DNA from 3 places in the Pseudoalteromonas sp. GCY genome. Region 1 is predicted to be linked to each of the others. Evidence: predicted binding sites of a transcription regulator. Region 1 holds the regulator's gene; each other region holds the start of a gene.
What was found. Region 1 encodes LexA, which represses DNA repair genes until DNA is damaged. Its sites were predicted from a motif close to TACTGTATNNNNATACAGTA; they were not measured.
Positions count from the first base shown of each region.

Region 2: JJQ94_RS12255 (SulA-like leucine-rich domain-containing protein) is a predicted target of LexA. The motif match lies at 2,572-2,591, and genes of this name have one in related genera.
Region 3: JJQ94_RS10085 (DNA topoisomerase III) is a predicted target of LexA. The motif match lies at 2,012-2,031, and genes of this name have one in related genera.

Region 1 covers NZ_CP068023.1:3,874,263-3,878,528, forward strand. The annotation lists gene ctaD (cytochrome c oxidase subunit I) at 1-514, opposite strand, end outside; gene coxB (cytochrome c oxidase subunit II) at 514-1,656, opposite strand; gene lexA (transcriptional repressor LexA) at 2,016-2,630, opposite strand; rRNA gene rrf (5S ribosomal RNA) at 3,132-3,245, opposite strand; rRNA gene JJQ94_RS22885 (23S ribosomal RNA) at 3,364-4,266, opposite strand, start outside.
Region 2 covers NZ_CP068023.1:1,605,138-1,609,403, reverse strand. The annotation lists gene JJQ94_RS12270 (hypothetical protein) at 1-376, shown strand, start outside; gene JJQ94_RS12265 (NCS2 family permease) at 443-1,732, opposite strand; gene JJQ94_RS12260 (tetratricopeptide repeat protein) at 1,854-2,303, shown strand; gene JJQ94_RS12255 (SulA-like leucine-rich domain-containing protein) at 2,613-3,008, shown strand; gene JJQ94_RS12250 (YchJ family protein) at 3,054-3,515, shown strand; gene JJQ94_RS12245 (VC2046/SO_2500 family protein) at 3,725-4,246, opposite strand.
Region 3 covers NZ_CP068023.1:1,109,769-1,114,034, reverse strand. The annotation lists gene JJQ94_RS10090 (tetratricopeptide repeat protein) at 1-1, opposite strand, end outside; gene JJQ94_RS10085 (DNA topoisomerase III) at 80-2,002, opposite strand; gene JJQ94_RS10080 (methyl-accepting chemotaxis protein) at 2,106-4,220, opposite strand.

The sequences.
Region 1 (4,266 bases):
CCATAATAGAGCTAATGCCCATTATATGGATCGCAAACACAAAAAATGCGGTATTGTCATTGCTGTACGTTGTAGATAGTGGCGCATAAAAAGTCCAACCGAAAGCAGGCCCACCGCCTTCTAAAAATAATGACATCAGTAAAATTGCAAATGCAAAGGGTAGTATCCAAAAACTCCAATTATTCATTCTCGGTAGCGCCATATCAGGAGCACCAATCATCATTGGGATCATCCAGTTGGCAAGACCAGTAAATGCGGGCATTACTGCGCCAAATACCATTATTAGTCCATGCACTGTCGTCATTTGATTAAAAAAATGCGGATCTACAAGCTGTAACCCAGGCTGGAAAAGCTCGGCTCGGATCACCATCGCCATAGCACCGCCAATTAAAAACATGGTTAGTGAGAACAATAAATACAGTGTTCCAATGTCTTTATGATTAGTGGTAAACAGCCAGCGCTTTAAGCCTTTGGGAGCCGTATGGTGTGAATGTTCTTCTACGATGGCACTCATTACTTACTCTCCTCTAATGCATCTATCTCACGCTGTATTTGGCTTGGCTGAATAACATCGCCTGTGTCATTACCCCAGCTATTTCTTTTATAGGTAATCACCCCCGCGATCTGCTTGATTGTTAATTGCTTTGCAAAAGATTGCATCGCAGTTCCTGGACGACCTAAAAGCAAAATATCTATATGATCTTTAATATCTCCAGTGACGACTTTACTCCCTTTCATTGCAGGGAAGACACCTGGTAGCCCAAGCCCCGTAGGTTGATGGCAAGCTGCACAATAAGCCATGTAAGTTTGTTCACCGACCTCCATTAACTCTTGTTTCGAAAGAGTTTGTTGGGCAACTGCTTGTGACTCGGCTTCTGCCTTTGCTTTTTCGGCTTTAGCATAGTTGAGCCAACTATCAAATTTATCAGGACTTACAGCCTCGACGACGACTGGCATAAAGCCGTGATCTTTGCCACATAATTCCGCACACTGCCCCCTATAAATTCCCTCATCGTTTACCTTAGTCCATGCCTCATTTATAAAGCCCGGATTGGCATCCTTCTTCACCGCAAAATCGGGCACCCACCAAGAATGGATGACATCATCTGAGGTCATCAAAAAGCGAACTTTCCTATCGGTGGGAATGACTAAATGCTTATCGACTTCAAGCAGGTAATTTTCATTTTTTTCTTTAAGGTCACTAATTTCATCTTTCGGAGTAGAGAGTAAAGAATAGAACTCAACATCATGCCCCATGTACTCATAGTGCCATTTCCACTGAGAGCCTGTGACCTTAATGGTCAGATCAGCTTTACTCGTATCTTCCATAGCAATAAGCGTTTTTGTAGCTGGTATTGCCATACCAATGAGTATCAGGAAGGGAATAGCAGTCCAAAGTATTTCCACTTTGGTGCTTTCATGAAATTGCGCTGCAACAACGCCTTTTGACTTTCTGTGTTTTATAAGCGCCCAAAACATAATCCCAAATACAATCACTCCAATGACGCAACATATTAGAAATATGGTCATGTGAAGCTCATACACTTGATGACTAATGTCTGTAACGCCTTGCCTCATATTGTAAGCGCTGTTAGCAAGTGAGGGCATGGCGATTAGCACTGCGATGAATGCTACAACTAATCGACAAATTTTCATTTGACGTCTCCTTCAAGACAACTCGTAGTTATCTTTTGTTATTATTGGATGACTGTCATATTGTCTATTTGTACATAGACTTACTGCACGACTATTAACCAATTAGTCAAAAAACAAACAAATTGCAAGATTTTTGAGAAGACTGACTTTAGAATCAAAACAGGGATTATAGAAGGTAAAACGAAGAATGATGAAAAATAGTGTATAAAGATCAGAAAACTAAAAATATTACTAAATGATTAAAGTCACTATAATCATCTTACTTTCACACAGTTAGAAAAGTTAATTATTACTTTCTAAACAAAATATAGTTAAAGCAAGCGCAACTTTATATTTAACGCTACGCTCGCTCTCATAAACTACATCCAGTCAGCGCTTCTAATCACACCTACAGCTAACCCTTCAATGGAGAAATTTTGATGCTCTAGATCCACTTCAATCGCTTTAAACTCTTCATTCTCAGCATGCAACAAAACTTTCTTTCCTTTCTTTTCAAAGCGTTTAACAGTCACGTCCTCTTCTACACGAGCTACTATCACTTGGCCATTTTCAGCCACCTGAGTGCTGTGAACCGCTAGCAGATCACCATCCATAATGCCAATATCCTTCATGCTCATACCATTAACTCTCAAAAGGTAATCAGCATTAGGTTTAAAAAAGCTCGCATCTACATTACAGTGACTTTCTACATGTTGCTCTGCCAGAATAGGCTCACCAGCAGCAACACGGCCGATAATAGGTAAACCAAGTTGCTCTGATTCATCCTCTACAAGTCGAATCCCACGGCTTGCACCAGGGACCATTTCAATAACTCCCTTTTTCGCAAGCGCCTTAAGATGTTCTTCCGCTGCATTTGCACTCTTAAAACCCAAAGCATCAGCTATTTCAGCACGAGTTGGAGGCATGCCAGTATCTTTTATGAATACTTTTATTAATTCAAAGATTTGTTCTTGTCGTTTTGTTAGAGGACGCATTAACTGGTGTTCCATACAGTGGTTTATTTACTGTAAGTATATACAGCTCAAAAAAAATCGCAAATGTTTCTTTATTCGACATATTTTAAGTGTATTTGCTGATAGCATTAATTAAGCAGTATTAAACAAGAAGCGAAGTCCGTGCCTCAGAGCACAACCTGCGACTCTATGCAATAAGAAATAGATTATTAAGATTTAGGGCTGATAAACCGCCTCCCACCATGTTGCACTATGCTGATACGGTGGTGGGAGCGAGTTTACCTCGCGAGATTTTCTATATCCCAAACAGCAAAAAAACCATCACATTGCTGAAACGGGTTTTGATGTACATGTTTTTTTGCTGGAACTTCATTGCAACCCATCAGCGGGTAAACCATCTCCTACCGTGTTGTACTGTGCTGATACTGTGGTGGGAGTGGGAGCGAGTTTACCTCGCGAGGTTTTTAAATCACAAACAGCAAAAAACCCGTCGCATTGCTGCAACGGGTTTCTCTTATTTGGCCCTGGCGATGTTCTACTTTCACATGGGTAATCCACACTATCATCGACGCTGTTTTGTTTCACTTCTGAGTTCGGCATGGGGTCAGGTGGGTCCAAAACGCTATAGTCACCAGGAAATTCTGTTCATCAATGAAGTCTCCCTCATCAATGTAAATCCGGAAAAAGCTTATTAAATTCTTTTGTCTACTTTAGTCTATTAACTTCTGTCGCTTATAAACCACTTTGGCGTTGTATGGTTAAGCCTCACGGGTAATTAGTACGAGTTAGCTTAATGCCTCACAGCACTTCCACATCTCGCCTATCAACGTTGTAGTCTTCAACGGCCCTTCAGTTGACTCTAAGTCAAAGTGAGAACTCATCTCGAGGCCTGCTTCCCGCTTAGATGCTTTCAGCGGTTATCAGTTCCGAACGTAGCTACCGGGCAATGCAATTGGCATCACAACCCGAACACCAGCGGTTCGTCCACTCCGGTCCTCTCGTACTAGGAGCAGCCCCTCTCAATTCTCAAACGCCCACGGCAGATAGGGACCGAACTGTCTCACGACGTTCTAAACCCAGCTCGCGTACCACTTTAAATGGCGAACAGCCATACCCTTGGGACCGACTTCAGCCCCAGGATGTGATGAGCCGACATCGAGGTGCCAAACACCGCCGTCGATATGAACTCTTGGGCGGTATCAGCCTGTTATCCCCGGAGTACCTTTTATCCGTTGAGCGATGGCCCTTCCATTCAGAACCACCGGATCACTATGACCTACTTTCGTACCTGCTCGACGTGTCTGTCTCGCAGTTAAGCTTGCTTCTACCATTACACTAACCGTACGATGTCCGACCGTACTTAGCAAACCTTCGTGCTCCTCCGTTACTCTTTGGGAGGAGACCGCCCCAGTCAAACTACCCACCAGGCACTGTCCTCAACCCCGATTCAGGGGCCTAAGTTAGAACATCAACACTACAAGGGTGGTATTTCAAGGTCGGCTCCACAGAAACTAGCGTCTCTGCTTCAAAGCCTCCCACCTATCCTACACATGTAGGGTCAATGTTCAGTGCCAAGCTGTAGTAAAGGTTCACGGGGTCTTTCCGTCTAGCCGCGGGTACACAGCATCTTCACTGCGATTTCAATTTCACTGAGTCT
Region 2 (4,266 bases), 1.9 Mb from region 1:
AAAGAAATTACGCCAACTGCTTCGCTCTGAGCATAGTAAAGGCAAAGTAGACACTCAACTGTTCGTTAATGAAGACCGTAGGCTCGAGCGATTTCAGCTTAAAATCAATGTTGAAAGCCAGATAAAACGAGGGCTTTCAGCGAGGACCGCAAATATGGTCGGTTCAGCAAGACAATACTTTGAAAAAGCTTACGCTACAATTTGCGCTGTCTCATATAATGATGACTATGTAAAAGAGAAAAAAGCACAACTGGAAGGTTATTTAGAAGAGATCAGCAGTGAACTTAGAGCGTCTAACGCATCAGCGGTGAAAAAGAAAGCAGAGCAAGAACAAGACGACTTGGACGTATTGTTTGCACCGAAGAAAAAGTGGTAACACCACAATTTACATAAAAGGCTGGTCTCCCAGCCTTTTTATTACAAGTGAAGTAAACCCACTTGCTTAACCAAAAGCAAACTTAACGATAAAGAGTACTGTCAGTACCCAAACGCTGATACTGATTTCATTTGCTTTGTTACACGCCAATTTAACTGCCGTATAAGAAATAAAACCCAAAGCAATACCATGTGCGATTGAAAACGTAAGCGGTGTCATCAATAACACAACACTGACCGGAATAGCATCGCTCATCTCATCCCAGTTAATCAACTTTAGGTTTTGCAGCATTAATACCGACACATACAGTATCGCGCCTGCTGTTGCATAAGCGGGAACCATTTGTGCCAGTGGCGCAAAGAACATCATGAGTAAGAAGCAGGTCCCCACAACCACGGCTGTCAATCCTGTTCGGCCACCAACGGATACACCTGACACTGATTCAATGTATGAAGTTGTCGTTGAGGTACCGAGCACTGAGCCTGCAATCGTCGCTGTACTATCAGCTGACAGTGCTCTACCCAGTCTTGGCATACGACCATGCTCGTCAGATAATCCGGCCTTTTGCGTCACCGCAACCAATGTGCCACTGGTATCAAATAAATCGACAAATAAAAATGCAAACACAACACTGAGCATGGACAGCTCAAAAATTCCGCTCAAATCCAACTGCATATAGGTCGGCGCGATGCTTGGGGGCATATCAACAACCCCGTGATAATCTACAAGCCCAAGCCCCCACGCAATACCCGTTACCATTAAAATGCTGATAAGCACGCCACTTTTTACTTCACGGTACATGAGCGCCGCAATCACAAAAAAGCTCGCAATGGCTAATAGCGGGCCGGGAGAAGTGATATCACCAAGTTGTACTAATGTAGCATCGCTTGCGATAACAATTTTCGCGTTCTTTAGCGCGATTAACGCTAAGAATGCGCCAATACCTGCCGCGATCGCACGCTTTAGCACGATAGGTATAGCTTGGATCACCCACTCACGAACCTTGAATACGCTCAAAAATAGAAATAAACAGCCCGACATAAATACCGCGCCTAATGCACTTTGCCATGTATAACCCATGCCAAGCACAACACCATAGGTAAAAAAGGCGTTTAAGCCCATTCCAGGCGCAAGCGCTAAAGGATAGTTTGCCCATAGCCCCATAATAAAACAGCCGATTGCGGCTGCGATACAAGTTGCTACAAAAGCAGCGCCGTGATCCATACCAGCTTCTGCTAGCATTGCAGGGTTTACGAAAACGATGTAAACCATAGTAACGAATGTCGTCAAGCCAGCAATCACCTCGGTTCTTACATTGGTGTGCATAGCTTGCAGTGAAAATAACCGCTCGAGCATAACTAAAATTACAAATTTGAGGAACAAGTGGTTGGATTTTAACACGAATCACTTTAAAACTCGGACAAAATAGTTAAAATTCAGCTACACTCTGCTTATCAACATTATTGCGAATAAAGATATGGATCAAAATAGCACCGACAACTCAGCAAATCATGACTTAGAACAGCAGCTGCTGAATGTGCTTGAATTTGTAACGTCGCCATTAAAAGCGGACGCAAAATTTCCAGATCTTCACGACAATACCCAAGCTTTGAAAAAAGGCCTCTATTACCTAAAAGAAAAATCTTTTCCGCTCGCGGCAAAATGGCTAAGACTGGCGGCGATGTCTGGTGATTTAAAGGCACAGTTTTTTTTAGGTTTGTTGTTTATGAAAGGTCAAGGAGTGCCACCCAGCCCCTTTCATGCAGCCGCTTGGTTAAGTTTGGCCAGCAGCCAAGGGCACAAAGGCGCCGAACAGGTACTACTAGATGTACGTCGCTTCCTTACAACTAAGCGCTTTAGAGATGCACAGTGCTATGCTGCAACACTTTACGAGCAAATCCATCAACTACAGCATATTAGCCAGTAAATTAAATCTTACTCACCCAAAAAATGTTGGCTAAGCGTAGCCAAGCCTCTCTAAAGTAAACTTACGCTTTCCCTCTGCGACGATTAAAATAGATACAGTAGGAAAACTTACTATTGCTTTACTCATACTGAACTTTCGTCAATTAAGCTTTCATTTCAAAAAATCACAACCTATTGTTTTATATTGAAAATTTAAACTACATAAAAATTAAGCTTAAATATTGATTAAAAAGCTAGCAATTTCCCTTGCATTCACACACTGTATAAACTACTGTATACACATACTGTATAGATAACCAGTGAGACAATTATGTTACACAGCAATGCACTTCTACAGCCAAACAATTCAACTTATTACACACTTAACGAAATCAATAATGTAATAGCTGAAGATGAGATCGTCGCTAGCTTAGAGTTACTTAAAGTTTTACATAAATGTCAGCATAAACAAGGCTGGACGCTACTCGTTGCACCCGATAATGTACCAAACAAGTCACTACTAGAAAGCGCTTCAGTTGATGCAAGCAAGTTGCTCGTCATTAGGCAAAAGCACATATACGACCTTGAGTATGTACTTAAAAGTGCTATCAGCAATGGTAATTTCGCTGCTGTGGTGATTTGGACAGATATTGCTTCTGTGCAAACTATCAACAAAATGGAACTGCCGGTATCTGACGTTGCGATCCACTGTTTTCAAAGCGCTTAACAAGCTACAATAACAGGATATAAATTTGTTAAAACTGAAGTTTTTATGTCTTGTTATTGCAATTCATCTCTTCCCTATTCACAATGTTGTGAGCCTTATCTTAAGGGACAAAAATTCGCAGAGCGTCCACAAATACTCATGCGCTCTCGCTATACTGCATACTGCTTAAAAGATGCAAAGTATATTCATGACACCTACGCCCATGCTGAACAAGCACAAAACAATGTCAACGATATTGCTGCATTTGCTAATTACGCACACTTTATAAAATTGGAAGTGCTAGAAGAAGTAGTAGAAGCTACTCAGGGGATCGTTGAGTTTAAGGCGCACTATATCGCGGAAAACACGCATTATATACTCCATGAGCGGTCAAATTTTATTACCGAAGCAGGCAGATGGTATTACTTAGATGGCGAATTGTACGATACGCCTACAACCAAAGTAGGCAGAAATGACGTCTGTCCGTGCGGCAGTGATAAAAAGTACAAAAAGTGCCACGGTAGCTAAAGTAACCTGAATTAGAGATTAGATACAAGGCAATAAAAAAGGCTTGAAGAAGCGAGCTAAGGATGATTAAGGGCCATTCAGCTTAAACATGAAGCGCGATAAGCATGGCGTTTAATGTCATAACGAAGCGAATAGCTGTAAAATGGCAAGTTTAATACCAGTTTGACTTATACTTGCTCAATTTGAAGGAGTAAAAGCTGCTGATGTTGTTACGCCGTCGCGCGTAACATACTCTGCATATCTCCCGTTGCAATTTGATCATAGAAACCAGCCGCATCCATTGCTTTATCAGCAACTAAGGCCAGTTTACCTTGCGCGCTCGCCAAACGTCTTTTAACCGCTGGTTCCAAATTTTCTACAACGTCGAGTGGAATATGCTTTTTATCATTTCGTGCAGCAAAAGGTTCTGGATTTAAATTTTCCTGCAATCGCAAAGTCGCCATCGCCCCCATAGATACCAGCTGCGCGTTATGCTGACCAATAAGCATATTGTACTCTTTTGGCGCAAGCGGCTTTTGTGGACCTATTTCAAATTGCTTTTTTAGTGTTTCTTCTGAGTTATCTTTTGCGGCAGCTTCAGATTTTGGTAGGTGAAATTGGCTAAAATCTAATGCATCGGTTGATAGCATAGATAACAGCATGGCAAAATCGGCAGAGCGCGTCTCATGAACACTAATGTTCAATGCGGATCCTAATTGCGACTCACTGATTAAAACGCCATCAATTTGCATGTATTCCAACCGATTATTTT
Region 3 (4,266 bases), 1.4 Mb from region 1:
TATTCTATTTTCTGTCTGAGTAATTAATATGGTTGATATAGTGACACTATCTGAATTTACAACCAAGCCAATAAAACAATTATGCAGAGCTTGGCTTTCTCTTTCGAGTAAATTTCCCCTTTCTTGCTCCGCGTTTTTTAAATGCGGGTACAGGGACGCCTTTCAGTGCATTCGTATTGATAGATTGAGCGCTGTCAATAAATCCACCTAACTCATCACAAAGCGGTTGCATAAATTGATTATACGACGTTTCCTTATTGGCGATCTTTCCAAGCAATGACTCCCAGAGCGCAGTTCTGTCTGGTAATGAAAGTGACTCAGGTAGGGTTTGAATAAATGCTTTTCCCAGCGCCGTAGAATATATCGTCTTACCTTCTCGTCTAAGAAACTGCCGTCTAAACAAAAGCTCAATAATTCCGGCCCGCGTCGCCTCAGTGCCAAGCCCGTCAGTGTCTTTCAGTACCTTTTTGATAGATTGATCGGAAACAAACCGTGCAATACCTGTCATCGCACTTAATAAGGTAGCTTCAGTGTAATGCTTTGGCGGCTGAGTTTGTTTTTCTTTAACTTCACCTTTCTCGCACAAAAGTTGCTCTCCCACCTGTAACTCCGGCAATAGGCTTTCTTTTTCTACCTCATGACCTTTAAACAGTATCTTGAATCCTTGATCTGTTATTTGTTTCGCTTGTGCTTTGAATTGACCACCACTAATCTCCAACTCCACTTTAGTTTCATTGTAGCGGTAGGGATGAAAGAATTGCGCAAGGTACTGTACAGAAATGAGTTGATAGACCTGCAACTCTCTATGCCCAAGCTGAGCACTGCGAAGCTTTTTAGTCGTTGGAATGATGGCGTGATGCGCTTCTACCTTTTTATCATTCCAACACGCTCCTTTTAGATTCAAATCAGCTAACTTAATAAACTTACTTTCTATTCCCTGATTGTGCTTAGCAGCCGCAATGACTTGTTCTCTTTCAACAAAGTGTTCTTGTGGTAGATAACGGTTATCTGATCTAGGGTAAGTGATCAGTTTATGTTTCTCATAGAGTGCCTGACAAATATCCAACACTTGCTGAGCCGATAAACCGTAGCGCTTATTTGCGTCAATCTGCAAAGAAGAAAGGTTATAGGGTAGCGGCGGATTTATCTTTTTTGGTTTCGTTTCAACCTTATTTATTGCTGCTTGCTTTTGACTGATCCGATCCGCGACATTTTCAGCTAAGGCTTTAACCAGAACACGCCCATCTTCGTCCATATAGGGCTTACATGCTTCACTTGGTACCCACTTAGCTTCAAAAACACCCCAATTTGGTTTATTGATGTGTGCAATCACTTCATAAAATGGTTTCGATACAAAGTTCTCGATTTCTAGATCCCTTCTTACAACCAAGCCAAGTACCGGAGTTTGCACTCTGCCAACCGACAAAACGGTATTCACTCCCGCTTTTTGCCCAGCCAACGTAAATGCTCTGGTTAAATTCATCCCAAATAGCCAATCCGCTCTAGCTCTTGCAAGTGCAGATACACTTAAAGGAACAAATTCTTGATTAGAACGTGTCGAAGCCAATGCCTTTTTCACAGCTTGTGGGTTCAAATCACTGATCAACAAGCGTCGGATCGTTGCTCTTTTCCGGTCTGGCAAATTTACGAATTGAAATACTTCGTCCACGAGCAATTGCCCTTCTCTATCTGGATCTCCAGCATGGTAGATTTCATCAGCTTTTGTGAGTAACTTTTTTAAAGTGCTAAGCTGCTTTTTTGTTTTTGGCTTTGCTTTGAACTGCCATTGAGTAGGCACGATTGGTAGATCATGAAACTGCCATTTTTTGTATTTGGCGTCGTAGTCTTCAGGTTCAGCTTGTTCCAACAAGTGACCTATACACCAAGAAACCACATCACCATTCGCGACTTCTATATAACCATCTTGTTTTTTATGTGGTTTTGGTAAGACATCGGCGATTGCTCGACCTAAAGAGGGTTTTTCTGCGATATAGAGTTTCATGATTGGCTTAACTGTATATAGATACAGTTATCATAGTGAATTTTGACGAAAAACGCCATAGCTGCAAAGAGACTGTCTCCAGTCTCTTTGCAAACCAACAAACTTACGTTCTTAATAAATTAAGTTGCTTGTGTTTTTGTTCGACTATCAGCGTCATTGAACTGGCCGCTTGCTCTACTTCATCTGCGAACTTCGAAAGCTCAGCAGCGGCATCTGAAATGCCCGTTGTATTTGTATTAATTTCTTCGGTAACCATACTTTGCTCTTCCGCAGCCGTCGCAATTTGTGTTACTTCATTAGAAATGCTTGTCAGCTCAGCAACTAGGGTACTCATTAACCTAGCCGATTCTTGGCAATAACTTACTGCATCTTCACCTAACTGCACAGAGCTCTCAATGATCCGGCCTGAGTTCGCGACCTCACTCTGTAGGTTATCTATTAGTTTACTAATGTCGTCCGTCGAAGCCTGTGTTTTTGACGCCAAAGCTCGAACTTCGTCGGCAACAACCGCAAAGCCGCGCCCTTGCTCCCCCGCCCTTGCCGCTTCAATTGCTGCGTTTAAGGCCAGTAAATTAGTTTGCTCTGCAATGGCTCTGATCACTTCTAGTATTTTAGAAATATCATCACTGCGCTCAGATACCTTCACGACCGCTTGTTTTGCATCAATAACTTGATCCGCCATTGATTGCACCGTTTCGGTCGTTTTAATGATGCTTTGTTCGCTTTGCTGAACTTGATCAGCGGCCTGATTCGTACTTGCAGCCGCTTTTTCCGACGCCCGAGCCACCTCTGAAGCGGTTGCACTGAGTTCGTTAATTGCAGTAACTACGCTATCTATTTCTAAATGCTGATTAGCGACTTTGTTTTTGATGTTTATCGCGGCTTCTGTTGTTCGATGCGACTGCTCATAGGAAGATTCAGCAAGACCTTTTAGGTCATCAATCATCTTTCGTAGTTTATCAGTAAAGCGGTTAAAGCCATGTGCCAAGGCAATCAACTCAGCATGATGACTCACTTCTAGCTCATGCGTTAAATCGCCTTCGCTAGAAGCTAAGTTCTCTACCCGCTCCTGAATATGCGTAAGCGGGCCGATAATTGTGTTCACTAATACCACCGCAATGGCAATGCCAATAACAGCAATAACAATACCGATAATAAGCATCCAGCGGCCAACGGAGTTTGTCGACTCCTCCAGCTGGCTTTGCAGCGTTGTGGCAGAACTCAGTGCAATTGCCTTAGGTAGTTCGATTACAAGAGACCAAGTGGTATTTGGTAAGGCAATTTTAATCGGTACTGCTACGACTAAATCCTCACCAAGCTCCTTAATCCCAGAACCTGTGTGCAGCGATTTTAACACTTCAGCCCTATCTGACTTTGTCGACTCAGCAAGTGGGCGTGCTAGGTTCTTGTAGTGACTAGAACCTACAACAAGACCAAGCTCACTTAACAAGGTTACTTTAGCGGCTCCTGAGTAAAGCGAGTTAGAGAGCTCGTCAACCATGGTTTGGAAAATCGGCAAATTTACATCCACGCCCACCAAGCCTCTAAATTGACGATTGACCACGACCGGTGTGGTCAATGAGGTCATCAGCATTTTGTTGCCCGGAGAAATTTCATATAAATAGGGCTCCATGATGCAAGGCGCTATTTTATCTTTTGCGCACAAATACCACTCGGCTTCTCGTAGGCCAAACTCATTGATTGCGTCTGCGTATTTTTCTTCTGCTGACTCAACTTTTTGCTGCATCGGACCGTTAGCTTCTTGAGTAAAGTAGAGCTCTAAGGTACCAGCGCCCGGCACAGAGTGACTTGAACCACCTTGATTGCTGACATCATTACCATCGTAACCATTCGGTTCAAACTGTGCATACATAGAAGATACAAAGCGATTTTGCTTTAGCGCACCATTGACTATTTCTTGTACTTGTTCACGGCTCAGCGGATCCTGTGTGGCGGTATGAGATAGTACACCTGCCAAAGTGTAAGGAACACGATAGGCTTCATTAATAAAGCCAGCCACGCGTTGCCCATATTGATTACCTTTAGCGATAAGGCCTTGGGATATTTCATCATAAATCGCTTGTTGGACTCCTTCACTTTGCTTGGTATTTTCCGCTGCAAGGTGAAACCACATTGTTGTCACTAATATAACAACCAAACTCGTTACTAATGCTGTTACAAAGAATAAGAGTTTGTTTTTAATCGAAGCTTGTTTCATAACATTCCCAGTTTTTAGACTTAGTATGCAAACAAATTGCACTGCA